DNA from 2 places in the Acetobacter fabarum genome. Region 2 is predicted to be linked to the other one. Evidence: predicted binding sites of a transcription regulator. Region 2 holds the regulator's gene; the other holds the start of a gene.
The links. The regulator HrcA, encoded in region 2, represses chaperone genes, less so after heat shock. The targets are predictions, from matches to a motif close to GTTNGCACTCNCNNNNNGNGAGTGCNAAC.

Region 1: the regulator HrcA is predicted to act here: its motif matches at 6,286-6,314, upstream of groES (co-chaperone GroES).

The regions. Positions count from the first base shown of each region.
Region 1 is NZ_JAKVNI010000001.1:1,678,473-1,689,497, reverse strand. Features, by position in the region: gene efp (elongation factor P) at 1-418, shown strand, start outside; gene LKE65_RS07890 (inositol monophosphatase family protein) at 466-1,296, shown strand; gene LKE65_RS07885 (class I SAM-dependent methyltransferase) at 1,350-2,147, shown strand; gene LKE65_RS07880 (ATP-dependent DNA helicase) at 2,209-5,160, shown strand; gene LKE65_RS07875 (cold-shock protein) at 5,184-5,387, opposite strand; gene LKE65_RS07870 (dienelactone hydrolase family protein) at 5,528-6,196, opposite strand; gene groES (co-chaperone GroES) at 6,409-6,702, shown strand; gene groL (chaperonin GroEL) at 6,755-8,395, shown strand; gene LKE65_RS07855 (ammonium transporter) at 8,706-10,106, shown strand; gene arfB (alternative ribosome rescue aminoacyl-tRNA hydrolase ArfB) at 10,217-10,639, shown strand; gene LKE65_RS07845 (hypothetical protein) at 10,848-11,025, shown strand, end outside.
Region 2 is NZ_JAKVNI010000001.1:802,833-813,857, reverse strand. Features, by position in the region: gene LKE65_RS04030 (tetratricopeptide repeat protein) at 1-185, opposite strand, end outside; gene LKE65_RS04025 (ExbD/TolR family protein) at 202-633, opposite strand; gene LKE65_RS04020 (ExbD/TolR family protein) at 704-1,129, opposite strand; gene LKE65_RS04015 (MotA/TolQ/ExbB proton channel family protein) at 1,133-2,179, opposite strand; gene LKE65_RS04010 (energy transducer TonB) at 2,297-2,989, opposite strand; one part of gene prfB (peptide chain release factor 2) at 3,292-4,353, opposite strand; one part of gene prfB (peptide chain release factor 2) at 4,355-4,423, opposite strand; gene LKE65_RS04000 (penicillin-binding protein 1A) at 4,483-7,200, opposite strand; gene hrcA (heat-inducible transcriptional repressor HrcA) at 7,309-8,388, opposite strand; gene rph (ribonuclease PH) at 8,513-9,241, shown strand; gene rdgB (RdgB/HAM1 family non-canonical purine NTP pyrophosphatase) at 9,244-9,843, shown strand; gene rpsA (30S ribosomal protein S1) at 9,949-11,025, opposite strand, start outside.

The DNA of each region.
Region 1 (11,025 bases), 880 kb from region 2:
AACCAACGAACGCTGGCGCACGGCTGATACGGTCGAACGGCTGATGACCGAAGACCGCGAATATCTGTATTCCTATACAGATGGCGAACTGCTGGTTCTGATGGACCCCGAAACCTTTGAACAGCTTTCTGTCCCCACCGATCTACTGGGCGATCAGGCTCCCTTCATTCAGGACAACATGACCATCAACCTGCATCTGGTTGAAGGGGACCCGGTTGGCATTGACCTGCCCCCGCATGTTACGCTGGAAGTGGTTGAAGCTGATCCGGTTGTCAAAGGCCAGACCGCCAGCTCCTCCTACAAGCCCGCCATGCTGTCCAATGGTGTCAAAACCATGGTCCCGCCGTTTATCGAAGCGGGTGAACGCATTGTGGTCCGCACGGAAGACGGGTCTTACGTCGAACGCGCCAAGGACTGATTTTTTCAGTTTTTTTCTCTCCAGAGCAGGACTTAATTACAGTGGCCATGCGTCTCTCCCCCGTCATGATGGTGATGCAAACCGCAGCCCAGAAGGCGGCCAAGCGTCTCCTGCGCGATTTTAACGAAGTCGAGCAGCTTCAGGTAAGCATCAAGGGGCCGGGTGACTTTGTTTCCCAGGCGGACCTCCGTGCAGAACAGACCCTGCGCGAAGAACTGGAACGGGCCCGTCCGGGCTATGCCTTCCTTATGGAAGAATCCGGGGAATCGGGTAGCGATAACTGGACATGGCGCTGGATTGTTGACCCGCTCGACGGCACCTCCAACTTCCTGCACGGCATTCCGCACTGGGCCATTTCCATTGGTCTCCAGCGCCGCCTGCCCGATGGCAAGGTGGAACTGGCCGCTGCCCTGATCTACAACCCCGCAGCGGGTGAAATGTTCTGGGCCGAAAAGGGGAGTGGCGCATTCCTGAACGAGCGGCGCATTCGTGTGTCCGCCCGGCGGGAAATGCCCGAATCCCTGTTTGCCACAGGCATTCCCTTTGCCAAGGTGCCTGCCCGCCAGCGCCTGCCTTTTGCACGCGTGCTGGGCAACCTTATGCCCCGCGTGGCTGGCGTGCGCCGCTTTGGCGCGGCCTCGCTGGACCTCGCATGGGTCGCGGCAGGCCGTTACGAAGGGTATTGGGAATTCGGCATCAAGCCGTGGGATTGTGCCGCAGGTATTCTGATCGTGCGTGAAGCGGGCGGTCAGGTTACAGCCCCCGACGGCACGGAACTGGATGACCTGCCCGACGATGTGATGATTGTTGCTGGCAATGGCAACATGCACGGCAAGCTGCTCGACATTGTTGCCGACAGCCTGAAAAACCCGGAATAACACCCCGCCGACCAGCCACCGGACTACGCCTGAGCTGGGGAGAGTAACACTGCATGACTACGCATTTACCTCCCCACACAATCTCGGCGGGTCCAGAGGCCGGTTTGGCATCCCCCCATACCCCAACAGAATGCCCACTCTGCCGCGCACAGGGGGCCGCTTTTGCATTCAGCAAAAATGGCTACGACCTGTTCCGCTGCCCCGACTGTGATTTTCTGTTCGTGCATCCCTACCCGGATGCCGCCACACTCCGTGCGTTTTACGAAACGACGTATCGCGGTGCATCAGCCGATTTTTATCCCAAGGCTTCCAGCCGTCGCTGGCGTGCGTTGTGGCGGAGCCTCCAGTTCCTGCCTTATGTCTGGCGCAAGGATGTTCTGGATTTTGGGTGTGGCGGCGGCTTTATGGCCGAGGCATTCAGCAGGCTGGGTGCGCGCGCTGCGGGTCTGGACATCAGCCAGAACAGCATTGCCTACGCCAAGCGCCACTTCCCACAAGCCACATTCTACTGCGAAGATTCAACCACCTTCCGCCAGCGTGGCCTGACATTTGACTTTGTATTCAGCTCCGAGGTGCTGGAACATGTGGCCGGGCCAAACGAGTTTATGCAGACACTGGCCGCAATTACCCGCCCCAATGGCTTTGTCTATATTTCGGCCCCAGATATAGGGCACCCTGCCGTGCCACAGGACCTTCCCTCCTGGACGGATATTTGCCCGCCCGAACATTTACAGTTTTTCAACCACCGCAATCTCTGCCTGATTTTTGAACGCTACGGCTTTACCCTGCACAAAACCATGAAAAGCCGTACGCCAGCCCACTCGGTCATTTTCCGGCGCAAGAGTTCCTGACCCACACCATTACGGCTCGGCTCTGGCATTTGCCGCAAGAATAGCTCATGTAAAGTAAACCATGCAGCCATCCTTCCCCTCTGCCCACGAAGCCCCAGCCCTTGTTCCCCATCAGGGGCGGTTTTCGCTCCTGACAGAAGATGGCGAACTGCTCAGCCTGAGTGCCGCCGAGGTACGCGAGCGACTGCACTCTATGCCGTGCCCACTGGTGGTGCATGCCCCGGCACTGGCCCGCAAGCTGGACCTCCCCCCCACAGGCCAGCCCGCCCCCTGGCTGGACCTGCTGGAACTTTTTACATTCGTGTATCCCGCCCGCCCGGTGGCCCCCACTCCCCGCGGCCTTGCTCTGGCCCTTGGGCTGGACGAGCAGAATATTGACCGGGCAGAGGCAGACCTGCTGCCCAACCTTTTGTCCATCCTGCTGGGTGAGCTGGCACGGCAGGCCAGAAGCGGGCAGATTGAACTTCTGGCGGCCTTTACGGTCCGGCTGGGGCAGGCTGGCTGGATATGGACCGGCACTGTGGCGGAAACCATAGACCTGCACAGCCGGCTCACCAACAACGGCAGGCTGGCGGAAGAAGCCACCCAGCCCGCAGATGCCCTGCGCGTATGGCGGCACCTGCCCAAATGGGAGGAAAGCGCGCAACGCCCTCCCCCTGCCTCCCACCCCATCAGCCCGGCGGAAGCACGGGAGCGGCTGGTCAACATTCTGGGGAGCGATGCTGAGGTCCGGTCCGGGCAGGCAGATTTTGCCAGTGTCTCAACCGAGGCATTTGCCCCCCGCACCATGCGCGGCGACCCCGCCATTGTGCTGGCCGAAGCCGGAACAGGCACCGGCAAAACACTGGGCTACATAGCCCCGGCCAGCCTGTGGGCAGAGCGGAACGACGGTGCGGTGTGGCTCAGCACCTATACGCGCCACCTGCAACGCCAGATCGAGCAGGAAACAAAACGCCTCTACCCCGACCCCACAACACACCGCCAGAAGGTAGTGCTGCGCAAAGGGCGTGAAAACTACCTGTGCCTGCTGAACATGGAAGAAGCCGTCAACTCCGCGGCCTCCCGCCCCGCAGGCATTACCATTGCCCTGTGCATGCTCGCACGCTGGGCCTTGGCCACAGCAGACGGAGACCTGTTTGGCGGGGACCTACCCGGCTGGTTTGGGGACCTGTTCGGCCACGGCAACCTTGCCGGTGTCGCTGACCGCAGGGGGGAGTGCATCCACGGAGCCTGCGCGCATTATCAGCGCTGCTTTGTTGAACACTCCATACGCCGTGCGCACGATGCCGCACTGGTCATTGCCAACCATGCGCTGGTCATGACACAGGCCGCCTACGCTCAGGCGGGCATGAGTGATGATGACGAAGCAGGCGAACAGGGTAACATTCCCACACGCTATGTGTTTGATGAAGGCCACCATCTGGCCGATGCGGCAGACAGTGCTTTTTCCGCCGAGCTTTCGGGGCTGGAAACGGCCGAACTGCGGCGCTGGCTACTGGGAGCAGAAGGCCGACGCTCACGCGCAAGGGGGCTCAAGCGCAGGCTGGATGATCTGATTGTCGGCCATCCCAAGCTTGAAAACCCGCTGGATGCCGCCTTGCTGGCGGCCACGGCCCTGCCAGCACCAGGCTGGTCCACACGTCTGGCACCAGAGGCAGCAAACACACCCCCGCCCCCGGAGCCCATGGAACTGAATACCCTGTTCCCGCCCGAACCTCCGGCTGACCAGCCGATTATGGAAAACCCGACAGAAGCCTTTTTGCGCCTGTTGCGCCAGCAGGCCATGGCCCGTGCGGCCGAGGGGGGCAAACAGTCCATCCACACGGCCATGGAATGCGACCTGCACCCGCTTGTGCCCGACATGGCCGAGGCAGGCCAGCAACTGGCCCGCGCGCTCAGTCGGATTGTAGAGCCCCTGCGCACACTAAGCGAACGCCTGCAAGCCCGGCTGGAAGAAGATGCAGACACGCTGGACACCACAACCCGTGGCCGCATAGAGGCCATGACCCGCGCCCTGCGCCGCCGCGCCATATCCCGGCTGGATGCATGGATTACCATGCTAGCCGCACTGGACCAGCCGCCAGAGCCGGGCAGCACACCTGCGCATATCCACTTCATTCGCCTTGAACGGCGCGACAAGCAGCGCATGAACGAACAGGACGTAGGGCTTTACCGCCACTGGCTGGACCCGACCATTCCGTTTGCGGGCATTATGGCCATGCCCGCGCAAGGCATGCTCATGACCTCCGCCACCCTGCGTGACCAGCAAGGCGGTGGAACAGAGAGTGACGAGGCCGAAACCGCGTGGGAGGCAGCAGAAGCCCGCACCGGGGCCAATCATTTCCCCTCCCCTGCCCTGCGGGCCAGTCTGGCCAGTCCGTTTGATTATGCCCGCCAGACCCGCGCCTTTATTGTAACGGACGTGGACAATAGCAGCCTTGTGGACCTGTCTGCGGCGTTTCGTACCCTTTTCCAGTCCTCTGGCGGCGGCGGGCTTGGGCTGTTTACCGCCATCTCCCGCCTGCGCGGTGTGTATGACCGCATAGCCCCCACGCTGGAGGAAGAAGGCCTGCCCATTTACGCCCAGCATGTGGATGCCATGGACAACAACACGCTGGTTGATATTTTCCGGACCGAGGAACATGCCTGCCTGCTCGGCACGGATGCCATGCGGGATGGGGTGGACGTTCCGGGCAATGCCCTGCGTCTGGTTGTGTTTGAGCGCGTGCCTTGGCCCCGGCCAGATATTCTGCACCGTGAGCGGCGGATTCATTTGTCTGGTGGAGACCCAAAAGGATTTGATGACCGCATAGCCCGACTTAGGCTACGGCAGGCCTTTGGGCGGCTGATTCGCCGGCAGTCAGACCGTGGGGTGTTTGTCCTGCTGGACCGGCGCACACCCACAAGGCTTTTAAGCGCCTTCCCCAACGGGGTTGCCGTCGAGCGGTGTGGCCTTGCGCAAACGGCACGCCAGATCACCGCTTTTCTGGCGGAGCAGGCCGGACAAAACTGACCAGCCCGCCCCAGACCGCCTGATTAGAGCGGCTTAAGGTTGGTGGCCGCCTGCTTGCCGCGTTCCTCCACCATGTCGTAGGACAGTTTCTGTCCATCATTCAACGCGCGCAGACCGGCTGCCTGTACAGCGGTAATATGCACAAACACGTCTTTCCCTCCATCATCGGGGGCAATAAAACCAAACCCTTTGGTGGCGTTGAACCATTTAACGGTACCTGTCGACATGAGCGAAGTCATCCTTATTTCGGCCAGTTACTCCTCCTGCACACGACGTGCCGCGAGGAGAGATGACATTCTCCCCCACGACCGGGGGCGCTTGTCAATCACAATTCAACCCGCACCCCAATTCCTTTCGCCCGGACACCTTACGGATTGAGCGTACTTTTGAGGAAGGCAAGGCTGCGTTCCTGTGCCTGTACAAAGGCCTGCGCATTGTAAGATGCGCGCTCCTCACAGCCAAAACCGTGTTCTGCATCGTCATAAACATAAAGTTCAACGTTGGGCTGAGCAGCCCGGATGGCGGCTATGTCGGCATGGGGAATACTCGTATCCCGCTCACCAAAATGTAATTGCACGGGGCAGCGTGGAGTCTCCTCCCTATGGGCGGCTATGCCCCCGCCGTACCAGCTTACGGCCGCGGCAAAATCATCCGTGCCCGTTGCAGCATCCCACGCCAGAGTGCCACCCCAGCAATACCCGATCACCCCGACCTTGCGGGCCTTTAGCGCACGGGCTGCGGCCTGTACGTCCAGCAGGGTTTTGGCGGTGGGTATCTGCGCACGCAGGGCAAGGCCCTTCTGCACGCCATCTGTTGTGTATTCCAGTTCCACGCCACGTTCTGCCCGGTCAAACAACGCAGGGGCAATAACGTGAAAACCCGCCTGGGCAAACCGCTCGCATACCGTGCGGATGTGGTGGTTTACGCCAAAAATTTCCTGCAACACCACCAGAGCGTAGGGGTGTGTGCCGCGCTCGGTCTCCCACGCGCCAAACTGGTGGCCATCGGCGGCTTCCAATGTGCGTATCTGTCCCATGTTCAATCTCCTTGTCTGGAATGACGTTAAAACAAAAAGAAACTTTACCCCATTCCTTGACTCCCCTCTGGGGCGTACCTACTTTCTGCCTTGGCACTCCTGATGGTGGAGTGCTAACGCGACGCGGCGTTATGTTACGCGCGGTTCAAACGGGTGGCGCTGCTTTCTGACAAAGGGCGTCATCACAGCAAATGAATGTGGAGTGATCCATAATGACGAAGTTTCGTCCCTTACACGACCGGGTAGTTGTACGGCGCCTTGAAGGCGAACAGAAGACCGCCGGTGGCATCATCATCCCCGACACGGCCAAAGAAAAGCCTATGGAAGGCGAAGTGGTCGCTGTTGGCGCGGGTGCGCGCAACGAGCAGGGTCAGATTGTGGCGCTTGATGTCAAGGCCGGTGACCGCGTTCTGTTCGGCAAGTGGTCCGGCACGGAAGTGAAGATCGACGGCGAAGAGCTGCTGATCATGAAGGAAAGCGACATTCTGGGCATTGTTGCAGCCTGATCCGCACTGATCCGACCGTAAACTTACAAAAGATCTTCACAGGAGAAATTCAATGGCTGCCAAAGACGTAAAGTTTGGTGCAGACGCACGCCAGCGCATGCTGCGCGGTGTGGACATTCTGGCTGATGCCGTAAAGGTAACGCTGGGCCCCAAAGGCCGTAACGTTGTTCTGGACAAGAGCTTCGGCGCACCCCGCATCACCAAGGACGGCGTTTCCGTCGCCAAGGAAATCGAACTGGCTGACAAGTTCGAAAACATGGGTGCACAGATGCTGCGTGAAGTAGCATCCAAGACCAATGACGTTGCTGGTGACGGCACGACCACTGCAACCGTTCTGGCTCAGGCCATTGTGCGCGAAGGCCTGAAGGCCGTTGCCGCTGGCATGAACCCGATGGACCTCAAGCGCGGTGTGGACAAAGCCGTTGCCGTGGTTGTTGAAGAGCTGAAGAAGAACGCCAAAAAGGTTACCACCCCGGCGGAAACCGCTCAGGTCGGCACCATCTCTGCCAACGGTGAATCCGAAATCGGCAAGATGATCTCCGAAGCCATGCAGAAAGTTGGCTCCGAAGGCGTTATCACCGTTGAAGAAGCCAAGCACTTCCAGACCGAACTGGACGTGGTTGAAGGCATGCAGTTCGACCGTGGCTACATCTCTCCGTACTTCGTGACGAACCCGGAAAAGATGACGGCCGATCTGGAAAACCCCTACATCCTGATCCATGAAAAGAAGCTATCTTCTCTTCAGCCGATCCTGCCGCTGCTGGAATCCGTTGTTCAGTCCGGCCGTCCGCTGCTGATCATTGCGGAAGATGTTGATGGCGAAGCGCTGGCAACTCTGGTTGTCAACAAGCTGCGCGGTGGCCTCAAGATTGCTGCTGTCAAGGCTCCTGGCTTCGGTGACCGCCGCAAGGCCATGCTGGAAGACATCGCTATCCTGACCGGTGGTCAGGTTATCAGCGAAGACCTCGGCATCAAGCTCGAAACAGTTACGCTGAACATGCTTGGCACCGCCAAGAAGGTTCACATCGACAAAGAAAACACGACCATTGTTGACGGTGCTGGCAACGGCGACGACATCAAAGGCCGCGTCAAGCAGATCCGTGCGCAGATCGAGGAAACCTCCTCTGACTACGACCGTGAAAAGCTGCAGGAACGTCTGGCCAAACTGGCTGGCGGTGTTGCCGTGATCCGCGTTGGTGGCTCCACGGAAATCGAAGTGAAGGAACGCAAGGACCGCGTGGACGACGCCCTGCACGCAACCCGCGCAGCAGTTGAAGAAGGCATTGTTCCCGGTGGTGGTACGGCTCTGGCCCGCGCAACCAAGGCTCTTGCCAACCTGCACTACCACAACGACGACCAGCGCGTTGGTGGCAACATCATCCTCAGCGCCCTGCAGGCTCCCCTGCGCCAGATCGCCCTCAACGCGGGTGAAGATGGTGCGGTTGTCGCCAACAAGGTGCTCGAAAACGCTGACTACAACTTCGGGTTCGACGCACAGGCTGGCGAATACAAGAACCTGGTTGAAGCCGGTATTATTGACCCGGCCAAGGTTGTCCGTACCGCTCTGCAGGATGCAGCCTCTGTTGCTGGCCTGCTGATCACCACGGAAGCCATGGTTGCTGAACGCCCCGAAAAGAAGGCAGCCCCTGCTGGCGGTCCTGACATGGGCGGCATGGGTGGCATGGACTTCTAAGTTACCCAAACCGGTTTTTAAGGGTTTTGGAGGTACTGGCCCATCCAGTGCCTCCATTATCCCCCAGAACAGGTATAAGGGCGTGCAGACCATTATGGTTTGCACGCCTTTTTTATTTGAGCTGGCCGCAGCAGCGACCTCTTTTTTTGTGGCTTTTTTCAGCCATAAATCAGATTGTGAAACAATTCGGTATCAAACTGGATTGCCACCCCGGTCATTCCGGAATAGATACAATAAGATTAGGCCCATCGCTCCTTACACGAATCTGGCGAGCGTCAATGGCTGCGTATTTTAAGGAGAACGCATCATCATGTCAGCGCGACCCTTCCAAGCTGTCAATCCGGCGAGAGGTCCAGTTATTCGCAAGACCACGGCTGTTCTGTCGGCCTGTCTTGTAGCAGCCCTTGGCTGCTCCCAGGCTTATGCCGCAGACGCCCCCCCACCCATAGACACGGGGGATACGGCATGGATGCTCACCAGCACCGCACTGGTGCTTATGATGACCATCCCCGGTCTTGCCCTGTTCTATGCCGGCATGGTGCGTAAGAAAAACGTGCTGGCAACGCTCATGCAGTCCTTTGCCCTGTGTTGCATCATGTCCATTGTATGGATGGTCGCGGGGTATTCCCTCGCCTTTACAACCGGGTCTCCGTGGATTGGTGGCTTCTCCCGCGTGCTGCTCAACGGTATTGGCGCGCATATCCATAATGGTGCGGATGTTGGCTTTACACTGGGTGCGGATAGCCCCAACGCCACCACCATGACCATTCCTGAGAGCATCTTCATGATGTTCCAGATGACCTTTGCCATTATCACCCCCGCGCTGATCTCCGGCGCTTACGCAGAGCGCATGAAGTTCAGCGCCATGTGCGTGTTTTCCATCCTGTGGTCTCTGGTGGTGTATGCCCCCATTGCGCACTGGGTCTGGAGCCCGATCGGCTGGCTGGCTGGCCTTGGTACGGCTGACTTTGCAGGTGGCACGGTTGTCCATATCAACGCCGGTGTTGCCGGTCTGGTCTGCGCTCTGGTGCTTGGTCGCCGCAAGGGTTACGGGCAGGACGATCTTTCTCCCTTCAACCTGACCTACGCTGTCATTGGTGCTGCCCTGCTGTGGGTTGGCTGGTTCGGCTTTAACGCAGGTTCCGCTGTTGGTGCCAACGGCCGTGCAGGCATGGCCATGGCTGCAACCCAGATTGCCGCCGCTGGTGCTGGCGTATCGTGGATGCTGGCGGAGTGGCTGCGTTCGGGCAAACCGACTGTTCTGGGCGTAATCTCCGGTGCTGTTGGCGGTCTGGTTGCCATTACCCCCGCAGCTGGCTTTGTGCTGCCGGGCAGCGCACTGGTTATCGGCCTGATCACGGGTGTTGTCTGCTACTGGGGTGCAACGTCCCTCAAGCACATGATGGGGTATGACGACAGCCTGGATGCCTTTGGCGTGCATGGTGTGGGCGGCATTGTTGGTGCGTTGCTGACCGGTGTGCTGGCCTATGGCCCGCTTTCCGCAACCGATGCCAACCCCTCGGGTATTGTTGGCTCGCTGCACCAGCTTGTTGTGCAGAGCGAAGCGGTGCTGGTGACCATTGTCTGGTGTGCTTTTGCCTCCTTCATCATCCTCAAGGCCATTGATCTGGTCATGGGTCTGCGCGTCACCGCGGATCAGGAACTGGAAGGGCTGGATATGTCCCTGCATGGTGAGCGGATTAACAACTGATCCGTTAACCTCTCCGACTTTTGGGCAAAAAGCCTCCATGCTCTGGCATGGGGGCTTTTTTTATGGGTACAGGGCACACACCGACAGGCAAACCATGCTATGCCCCGCTTATGGCCATTCCGATCCTTCCCGCACTTTCCCTGCCTGAATCCGAACTGGAGGTCAGTTATATTCTGGCATCCGGCCCCGGTGGGCAGAACGTGAACAAGGTCGCAACAGCTGCGCAATTACGCTTTGATGCCGCACGCTCCCCTTCCCTCCCCGAGCGGATCCGTGTGCGGCTGCTGGAACTGGCTGGGACCCGCGCGACACGGGAGGGCGTTATTGTCATAACCGCCCGGCGCTTCAGAACACAGATACGCAACCGTGAGGATGCCATAGAACGGCTGGTAGCCCTGATCCGCGAGGCCGCCCACCGCCCTGCCTTCAGAGTTGCCACGCACCCGGGCCGGGCCGCACGCCAGCGCAGGCTGGACGGCAAAGCCCACCGCGCCAGCATAAAGCGCACCCGCTCTGCCCGGTTTGAGGACTAAACACGCACTCTGGTCGGGCAAGTACGCCAAACACGGGCTACCCAGCACCAGCACCAGCACCAGCACCAGCACATTTTGATATTAATTTTCTGCTACGCACAAAAAGCCTTAAGGCTTGCATTTCTTGCGCATGATTTTTCATGATACTGATGGAACGCTGGCAGCATGGGGCTGCCGCGCTATTATCCTCCTTGCATGAGGTCTATTCATGACTGTTGTAGCCCGCACCGGACTGGCCGCTTTGCTGCTTGGCTGTGCCACAGCCCTTTCCCTCCCCAGCGCCCACGCCATGACGGTGAAGGAGTGCCACGAGAAGTTCAAGGAGGCCAAAACCGCCAACACGCTCAAGGGCCAGTCCTTCAAGGAATTCAAGGCCAGTTCGTGCG
Region 2 (11,025 bases):
ACCGCATCTGCCTCGTTCACAGCATCCATGGCCTTGGCGTAGTTATGCGCAGCAAGAGCGCTCTGGGCCTGCTGCAATGCCACGCCAACGGGCTGGCTTAGTGTATCCGCCGCCTGCACGGCCGGAATGGCAAAAGAGACAACAGCCGCGGAACACAACAGGCTCCGCACAAAACGCATGGTCATGATCTTCTTCACTCCCTTACTGATCGACGAACTGTTCCTGCCCGACGATGCCCATCTGGGTGACCCCGAGCCTCTGGGCGTCGGCCATGACATGGACGACAGTCTTGTAATCAGCCAGCCGGTTGGGCTGGATATGGAACTCGGGCTTGGGCTGGGCGGAGGCAATCTCGCGCAGGTGGGCCTGCAGTTCGTCCTCGCTGTTAACCGGCTGCCCGTTCCAGGTAATCGTATTATCAAAATCCACCACAAGGGTCACAACCGGAACCTCCTCCGTCGAAGGCGGCGGGTTGCCCTGCGGCAGATCAATCGCAACAGATTGGGTCTGCAACGGGATGGTGATGATCAGCATGATCAGCAGAACCAGCATCACGTCAATCAATGGCGTGGTGTTGATGTCTACAATGCCTTCGTCTTCCGTTGTGCTATCCGACCCGACATTCATGCCCATGATCAGTTACTCTCTTCACTCCTGCCCCCACGCGTGCCGCGCGGGGGACGGGGGCCGCAGCCCGCCGTTGTCAGTTGGTCTTCGGCTTCTCGGTAATGAAGTCGATATGATAGATGCCAGCCTGCTGGCATGCCGCCACCATCCTGCCAACCGTCTCATACCGCGCCTTCATGTCCCCACGGATCTGGATCTGCGGCTGCGGTTTGACCACCGCCACCTTTTCCAGATGCTCCAGCAGGTCAGCCTGGTCCTTCAGCGGGGTTTCATCCCAGAAGGCCTTGCCATCCGCCGTAACCGCCAGCACCACGTTGCTCATCTTGGTCTGGGTGGGCTGGTTCATGTCGCGCGGCAGGTTGACCTTGACCGTATGGGTGGCCACCGGAATGGTGATCAGGAAGATGATCAGCAGAACCAGCATCACATCCACCAGAGGGGTCGTGTTGATGGCGGAGACGACTTCGTCGTCCCCTCCTCCGTTGCCAACCTGCATTCCCATGGTTCAGCCCACCCGGTTGGAGGTTGTGACCGTGGTCGGGGAGTTATCGGCGTTGACCCGCACGCTCTCCGCGGCTGCACCGTGGCGCACGCCACCGATCAGGATGGACTGCAGGTCATCGGCAAAGTCGCGCACCTGGTCCATGGCCCCCTTGTTGCGGCGCACCAGCAGGTTGTAACCCAGCACCGCAGGCACAGCCGTTGCCAGACCAATGGCGGTCATGATCAGGGATTCACCCACAGGACCGGCAACCTTGTCGATGGATGCCTGACCGGCAATGCCAATGGCGGTCAGCGCGTGGTAGATACCCCAGACCGTGCCGAACAGCCCGATGAACGGGGATGTGGACCCCACGGTGCCCAGGAAGGCCAGCCCCTTCTGCAGGCTGTTCTGGATGTTGTTGACCGCACGCTGGATGGACATGGAGGTCCAGCTATGCAGGTCAATGGCTTCCTGCATCGTGCCTTCATGGTGTTCGGCTGCCGTAATGCCGGTATCGGCAATATAGCGGAACGGGGAGGAGGTGGAGAGTGCGGAAGCCCCTTCCTGAATGCTGTGCTTGGTCCAGAAGTTTTTGGTGGCATCCTTGCCAGCAGCAAACAGACGCCCCTGTTCGATGAACTTGGTGATCATGATGAACCATGTGCCAAGCGACATGACGAGCATGATCAGCAGCACACCACGGGCGATAATATCACCGTTCGACCACAGGGCGGACAGGCCGTAGGGGTTGGCGTCATCCTTGGCGTCCGGCGCAGGAGCTTCTGCTGCGGCAGCGGCGGCCGGGGTCGGGGCTGTTGTGCCATCGGTGGGTGTGGGGGTTGTTGCGGCATCCGGGGCGGCGGGTGTAGCCGGGCCGGGGGCAGGAGCTGCAGCGCCATCTGCCGGAGCCGGAGCAGCCGGAGCCGCAGGAGCGGTAGCCGCCGGGGCTGCCGGTGCGGGGGCTGCGGCATCCTGCGCAAAGGCGGCAATGGGGGCTGCCGTGCTCATCAGCAGCGCAAGAGCCGGAGCGGCAAGACCTGACACAAAAGAACGGGGCAGTCTGCTCATTTTACTCAAGATCCTCATCCAAAGGCCCGGTCCTGTTCCCCTGCCGGAGCGGACCGGGCGGGTCCGTGTTGCTGTGTTATCCAGGGGTCCGGCACAAGGCCGAACCGTTAGTCTGTGTCAGTCATCCAGCCGGAAGCGGATGACATATGTCTTGTTCACTTCCCGCACGGGCACACCATTGCGGCTTGCGGGCCGGTAGCGGGCCTTGCTCACGTAATCCAGCGCGGACTGCGCAAATGCCTGACCGCCGGTTACGGACTGCACGCGGCAGTTGCTGGTCATGCCCGTGATTTCCACATCACACACAATGGTTACGCGGCCTTCAATGTTGTCTTCCTCCATTTCTGGCGGATAGACGGGGCGCACATTGTTCAGCGGCGATGTTCCGGCCGTTGTATCGGGCGAATCATTGGGCGGTGTATCCGCGGGCGGGGCCTTTGCGGTCTGGGTTGGCGGAGCCACAGGCTGCTTGGGCGGTGTGCGGGCCACGTGCCTCATAGGTGGCTTGGGGGGAGGCGGCACCTCGATCTTTGGCGGCGGAATGAACGGCGGCGGAGGCACCGTCATGACCGGCGGGGGTGGTGGAGGCGGCGGCGGAGGCGGCGGAGGGGGTGGCGGCGGCAGAACGCGCGTCTGAATGGGCGGTCTGGCCGGCGGGGGCGGGCTGTCACCATTCCCCATCCCGTAGATCAGTCCCCATATGCCCAGCACATGCATGATCAGCACAAGCAGGAACGCAATCACACCAACAGCAGCACTTGCCCGAAAGGCATACTTTGCCGAACCTGGCTGCTGCTCAGGGTTACTCATTCTGGCCCTCCCTCTTCAAGCCGCCAAACAAAACATCTCTGTTTCGCTTTCAGCCACGAAAAACACTCAGGAATTTTAATCTGGCCATATGGCTCAGAACCGGCACGCCTGCTGACATACCTTTATCCATTGGGTTGATTGGGCAATCTGGCACGGCAGATGTCAAGCAGGTTATATGAGAAAAGTTTGCATATGAACTTTATGAAGTTAAGTACTTTATAAACACGAAAAAAGGCGGGCCCCTGCAAGGAGCCCGCCTTTTTTACCATCCCGCGTAACGGACCGGACCAAACAGCCCCGGCCTACTGCGCGCTGGCACTTGCCTCCGAGCGGGTTGCCCCTACGCGCATGGCCAGTGCTGCCGCCATAAATGCGTCCAGCTCCCCATCCAGAACGGCATCGGGGTTGCCGGTTTCAACACTTGTGCGCAGGTCCTTGACCATCTGGTAAGGGGCCAGAACATACGACCGTATCTGGTGCCCCCAGCCAATATCGGTCTTGGCGGCTTCCGCTTCAGCCGCTGCCGCCTCACGCCGTTGCAGTTCGGCTTCGTACATCCGTGCGCGCAGCATCTGCATGGCCGTAGCGCGGTTCCTGTGTTGGGAGCGGTCTGTCTGGCACGCAACCACAATCCCAGTAGGAATATGGGTGATACGGATAGCGGAATCCGTCTTGTTCACGTGCTGACCACCCGCGCCGGAAGCACGGAAAGTGTCCACCTTCAGGTCCGCGTCATTGATTTCAATTTCAATTGAATCATCAATAACCGGGTAAACCCAGACCGATGCAAAGGACGTCTGGCGGCGGGCTGCTGCATCAAAAGGAGAAATACGCACAAGCCGGTGCACACCTGCTTCGGTCTTCAGCCAGCCATAGGCATTGGGGCCGGAAACCAGAATGGTTGCGGATTTAAGCCCGGCCTGTTCGCCCTCCGAGCTTTCAATCAGCGTGACCTTGTAATCATGCGCTTCTGCCCAGCGGGTGTACATGCGCAGCATCATTTCGGCCCAGTCCTGCGCCTCCGTACCACCGGCCCCTGCATTGACTTCCAGATAGCAGTCATTGCTATCCGCCTCGCCAGAAAGCAGGCTTTCAATCTCACGCCGTTTGGCTTCTTCCGCCAAGGCGCGCAGGCTGGCCAGCCCCTCGGCCACCAGATCGGCATCCCCTTCGGCTTCGGCCATTTCAATCAGTTCGGAGGTGTCGTTCACGTTGGTTTCCAACGCCTGCACACCCTCGATCTGGTTGGCCAGAAGCGTACGCTCGCGCATCATTTTCTGCGCGGCTTCGGGGTTATTCCACAGGTCGGGGTCTTCGGCCTGGTTGTTCAGTTCCGCAAGGCGGGCTTCAGCGACATCCCAGTTAAAGATGCCTCCTCAGCAGTGCGACCGACTGCTTGATCTGTTCGTTAAGGGCTTCTGTCTCGGCGGACATCGGGCCTGTTCTCCATCTGCTTTGGGGGAATTATCGTCCCATTCCGTTCTCTGTGGCCTTCAATAAAGGCCACCCATGCCAATGTCACCCCCAGAAGGTGCGGGAGGTGGTGCGCTGTTGCCTTCGGCCGGGCTGGCCGCAGCCGCACCAGACGGGCCGGAACCATTGACGCTGGCCGCCATATCGCTTTCCGAATCCGGCATGTTCTCGGCCCCTGTATCGGCGGCACTCAGCTCCTGAGCATCCACGTTGCTCAGCAGGTTGGCACTCACACCGGGGAGCTGACCGTCCTTGAACGCATCTATCGCAACACCACGGCCCGTATCGTAGCTGACCAGTGTCACGCCATCGGGGGCAGCAAAGTCGAGCTTGGGCTGGTCCTTGAGGGCCGTCTTCATCACCTTGTTCCACAACGGGCCGGCAATGGCGCCCCCCGTCTCGTTCCGTCCAAGGGACTGAGGTGTATCAAACCCGACCCACACGACTGTCACCAGTTCAGGCGTGTAACCTGCGAACCAGGCATCGTTAAAGTTCTGGCTGGTGCCGGTTTTGCCTGCGATGGGCGTATCTATGCCCTCACCCGCCCGCACACCCGTACCGCGCCGGATAACATCTTGCAGCATGGTCGTGATCTGGAACGCACTCTGCTCGGATGCCGCCACGGGCCTGTCATCACGCAAAGCGGGGAGGTCCTGCGGTGTAAGCACCACAACCGACGGCTGGGGGGAAGGCTGGCCAGAGCCCGCACCACCGGCATTCGCCTGCGGTGCATCCGGGTGTATGGCGTCCACCCCATTGGCTGCGCCAGCCCCCGCGGCAGGCAGGGAAGACGCCGCAACCAGAGACAACCCGCTGGCAGGCCGCCAGATGACATGCCCATCACGGTCCTGCACATCATCAATCAGGGTCGGAGTAATCCTGCGCCCTCCGGCGGCAAGGGCGGCGTAGGCTCCGGCCTCCTTGAGCACCGTGGTTTCCACAGCACCCAGCGCTGCAGGCAGCACATGGGGCATGCTATCCACCAGCCCGAGCTTGATGGCCGTATCCGCAACCGTGTTCATGCCCAGATGGGCGGCAAGGCGAATGGTCACAAGGTTGCGCGATTCACGCAGCGCGTCATGCAGGGACGTGGGGCCCCAGAAGTCTTTTTCGTAGTTATTGGGGTGCCATGTGCCGTAGGACACGGGGGAGTCATCAAACTCCTGAGAGGGCGATATACCCTGCTCCATGGCCTGTAGATAGACAAATGGCTTGAAGGAGGAGCCCGGCTGGCGCAGCGCCTGCGTGGCCCGGTCAAACTGCGAGGCCTGAAAAGACCACCCCCCCACTAGGGCAAGAACACGCCCCGTGCGGGCGTTCATGGTGACAATAGCGCCTTCCACAACCGGTATCTGCATCAGCGCAACACCGGACTGCCCGCTCTGGGGTTCGACCATCACAATGTCACCCGTGCGGAGGGGGCGGGCCCGGCGGACCCATGCCATATCCTTGGGCTGGATCTGCCCTGTATGGGGTTCACCCCCCTGCGCAACATTGCGGCGGACCACGCTGCCTTCCAGCCAGCCGACCTGCCCCTTGTTGCCATCCAGCACAATGGCCAGACGCCACTGGTCCAGCATGCCGGCCGGAGCACTGACCGTGCGCAGGGCGCGTACCCACTCGTCCTGCGTGAGCGGCACAGGGGTATTCAGGTGCGTAACAGGGCCGTGCCAGCCACGGTGCTGGCGGTCATACGCCATAAGCCCCTGCTGCAAAATGGTCTGGGCCGCACGCTGGAGGGGCAGGTCCAGACTGGTATGCACATCCAGCCCCCCCTGCATGGTGACATCCTGACCATATTTTTCCAGCAGTTCACGCCGGACTTCCTCGGCAAACCATTCGGAGCCGGGAGCGGGGCCGGGGCGGGAATAGCTGATGCTGACAAGCGGCTCTGCCTCGGCCATACGGGCCTCGGCCTGCGTAATGGCGCCAATATCGGCCATGCGCTCCAGCACCCAGTTGCGGCGGCCCCGCGCTGCATCGGGGAAGCGGGCAGGGTTGTAATTGGTGGGCGACTTGGGCAGCGCCGCCAGAAACGCGACCTCCGCGTTATCCAGCTGGTCCAGAGGTTTGTTAAAATACGTCTGGGCAGCAGCACCAATGCCATAGGCACCGTTACCCAGATAAATTTCGTTCAGGTAAATCTCGAGGATTTTTTCCTTGGGCAGAACCTGCTCGATGCGCATGGCCAGAAACGCTTCCTTGGCCTTGCGCTTGAACGAGACAGCATTGCTCCCCAGCAGCATGACGCGGGCAACCTGCTGCGTAATGGTGGACGCACCAATAGGCCTGCGCCCGCGTCCACGTGTCAGGTCGGTCAGGCCCGCGCGGATGATCGCGGCGGGGTCCACGCCCTTATGGGTCCAGAACTTCTGGTCTTCCGCCGCGATAAACGCACTTTTTACCCGGTCGGGAATGGCGTTGGAGGGCACAAACACCCGCCGCTCGTCCGCCAGTTCGGCGACAAGCTGGTCATCCGATGCGTACAGGCGGCTCATGACCGGCGGCTGATAGGAGCGCAGGCCATCCACTGTTGGCAGGTCAGCCACAATACTCTGGTATTGCGACCACACCACCACGGCCCCGCCAGCACTGCCCACCAGCAGCACGGCCGCAGCCGTGCCCAGCAGCATACGCCATTGGCGAAAGCGCGGCCTGCCTAACAAAAAGGACCGTGTTGTATCCCGGTCATGGGGGGGGGAAGAATCCGGATCACCAGAAGGTGGAGTGCGTGTCATACCGGTCCTTTATCATTCCCATATTCTGTCGTCTCCTCGCCATTGCCATTCTCTTTACAATCGTGGCGGAATTCCGACCTGTGCTCCAAACCCTGACAGGCCCGGCTTTTACGCCTGACCCAGCAGTTCGCCCAATATGCGCGCTGTATAGTCCACCACGGGCACAACACGCCCGTAATTTATGCGCGTCGGGCCAATAACGCCTATGGCCCCGACAATCCTGTTGGCCTCGTTTCTGGCCGGAGCCATGACAACGGACATGCCAGTGGTACCAAACAGGCCACTTTCCGCGCCAATAAAGATGCGCACCCCTTCCGAACTTTCAACCAGTTCCAGCAGACGCAGCATTGTCTCCTGCGCTTCCAGCCGGTCAAACAGGGTCTGGATGGCAACAAGACGCTCCTGCCCGTCCACATCAGCCAGCAGGCGGGACTGGCCACGCACGATCAGCGTGCCGCCACTTTCCCCCCGCTCGGTGTTCCAGATCGCCAGACCACTCTCCACCACCTCGGCGGTCAGGCTATTCAGCACCGTGCGGTTTTCGCTCATTTCCGCCCCTACGCGGTGGCGCAGGTCGGGCAGGGATGCCCCCATGGCGCGCGCGTTCAGGTAATTGGCAGCCTCCACCAGCGCAGAGGGAGGAGTCCCGGCCGGAATTTCGATCACCCGGTTTTCCACATGTCCATCCGCCCCCACCAGCACCACAAGGGCACGGTTACCACCCAGCGCCACGAACTCTATATGCTTGATCCCGCCCTCACCCTTGGGAGCCACCACCAGCCCTGCCGCATCGGACATACCTGCGAGCAGGGAGGATGCCTCGGTCAACGTATCCTGCAAGGAGCGTCCGCGCGCTTCCAGCGAATGACCGATGACCTTCTGCTCATCTTCGGAGAGCGCACCAAACTGGAGCAGCCCATCCACAAACAGGCGCAGCCCTTTTTCCGTTGGCAGGCGGCCTGCCGATGTATGCGGGGAAAACAGCAGGCCCGCCTCGGTCAGGGAGACCATGACATTGCGGATTGTCGCGGGGGAAAGCGGCTGCCCCAACCGGCGTGAAAGAGTGCGCGACCCCACGGGTTCGCCACTGGCCATGTATTCTTCCACAATCTCGCGCAGGATGTTGGCGGAGCGTCCATCCAGTTCGGGAGGTAGCATTGCTTGGGCGGGCAACAGGCCACGCTTCATGGCTCTCAGGCTCCTTTGGGCGGTCTGATAAGCGATTATAACGGCTTATTGCCGGTTTTACTCCTGCCAAAAGCATTTTATGTGCAGGCGCAACCCTTTGTTATTGTTTTGCAGGAGCAGCAGCATGCGTCCATCAGGCCGACAGGCCGGGCAGATGCGCCCGATTATTATAGAAACCGGCTTTTCCCGCCATGCGGAAGGCTCTGCCCTTATCCGCATTGGTGGCACAGAGGTCCTGTGCACCGCCAGTGTGGAAAACCGTGTTCCCCCCTTCCTGCGCGGCAAGGGCAGCGGGTGGGTTACGGCGGAATATGGTATGCTGCCCCGCGCCACCCATGCCCGCGGCAACCGTGAGGCCGCACGGGGCAAGCAGTCAGGCCGCACGCAGGAAATCCAGCGCCTGATCGGCCGCTCCCTGCGCGCGGTTACGGACCTTAAGGCCCTTGGCGAACTCTGCATTACACTGGATTGCGATGTACTGAACGCCGATGGCGGCACGCGCTGTGCCTCCATTACCGGCGCGTGGGTGGCCCTCCGTCTGGCCCTTGGCAAGCTGGTTGCCAACCGCGTGCTGCAACGCATGCCACTAACCGGGCAGGTCGCTGCCGTATCCTGCGGGCTGACCAGTGCCGGCGCCGTGCTGGACCTTGACTACACGGAAGACAGCGCCGCACTGGCCGACACCAACTTTGTGCTCAGCGCTGATAACCGTATTGTGGAAATTCAGGCCTCGGCCGAACATGCCCCCTTTAGCGAGGATGCCTTTAACTCCCTGTTCGCCCTTGCCCGCAAAGGTGCAGGCGAACTGTTTGAAGCCCAGTTGACTGCCGTCAACACAGCAGAGCAGCCCTGAACATGACCAACCCCACCCTTAAATCCGGCGACAGGCTGGTACTTGCCACGCATAACGCAGGCAAGCTGGCCGAATTTTCCGCCCTTATGGCGGAGTTTGGCATTACCGTACTCTCCGCCGGGGAATTGAACCTGCCCGAACCGGAGGAAACCGCCACAACCTTTGCCGGTAATGCCGCCATCAAGGCGCTGGCAGCCGCCCGGGCCGCCAACCTGCCAGCACTGGCCGATGATTCGGGCCTGTGCGTGAGTGCTCTGGGGGGTGCGCCGGGTATTTACTCCGCCCGCTGGGCTGGCCCGGACAAGGACTTTAACGCCGCCATGGCCCGGATTGAGGAAGGCATCGGGCAGGACGAACGCAATGCGTGGTTTATCTGCGTGCTCTGCCTTGCCTTCCCCGATGGGCGCACATTCAGCTTTGAAGGGCGGATTGACGGGCAGATTGTCTGGCCCCCACGTGGTGCCAACGGCCACGGATATGACCCGATTTTTGAACCCGAAAACCAGACCCGCAGCTTTGCGGAAATGACGGATGAGCAGAAAAACGCCATCAGTCACCGTGCCCGCGCATTTGCGGCCTTCCGCAAGGCCTGTCTGGACTAAGGCATAGCCCATAAAAAAATAGCGCCCTTGTGGGGCGCTATTTTTTTGCATGGCAAATGATTTTGCCAAACCGGGATGGCGCAAACCACCCCGGTTTTTTTATGCTCAGTCTTCGGTGTTACGGCGACGGATCGCTGCACCCAGAATATCACCGAGCGATGCACCGCTATCTGCGGAGCCGTATTCGTTGATAGCCTGCTTGTCTTCTTCCACTTCGCGGCCCTTGATGGTCAGGGCAACTTTGCGGGATGCACGGTCAACGGACACAACCTTGGCGTCCACACGTTCGCCAACGGCGAAGCGTTCGGGGCGCTGTTCGGCTTTGTCACGAGCCAGTTCCGCACGACGGATGAAGCCGCTCAGAACGTCGTCAACCTTCACTTCAATGCCGTTGGTCTGCACAGCGGTCACGATGCAGGTAACGATCGTGCCCTTCTGGATGCTGGCCAGCGCATCGGCTGCCGGATCTTCCTGAAGCTGCTTGATGCCCAGAGAGATACGTTCTTTTTCCACGTCCACGTCCAGAACCTTGGCTTTTACAACCTGGCCCTTTTCGTAGTTCTTCATGGCTTCTTCGCCAGCTTCGTCCCAGGACAGGTCGGACATGTGAACCATGCCGTCGATGTCTGCGGACAGGCCGATGAACAGGCCGAATTCCGTAATGTTGCGGATTTCGCCTTCCACGGTGGAGCCAACCTTGTGTTCTTCGGCGAACTGTTCCCAAGGATTGCGCTGAACCTGCTTCAGACCCAGAGAGATGCGGCGCTTGGAGCTGTCCACATCCAGAACCATCACGTCCACTTCCTGAGAGGTCGCAACGATTTTGCCGGGGTGGACGTTCTTTTTCGTCCAGGACATTTCGGAAACGTGCACCAGACCTTCAACACCGGGTTCCAGCTCAACGAATGCGCCGTAATCGGTAATGTTGGTCACGCGGCCCGTAAAGCGAGCGCCCGGCGGGTACTTAAGTGCCACATTTTCCCACGGATCAGCTTCAAGCTGCTTCATGCCAAGGGAGATGCGCTGCGTTTCGGGGTTGAAGCGGATCACCTGCACGCGTACCGGCTGGCCGATCTGCAGTGCTTCGGAGGGGTGGTTGATGCGCTTCCATGCGATGTCGGTCACATGCAGCAGGCCGTCAACGCCGCCCAGATCAACGAACGCACCGTAATCGGTGATGTT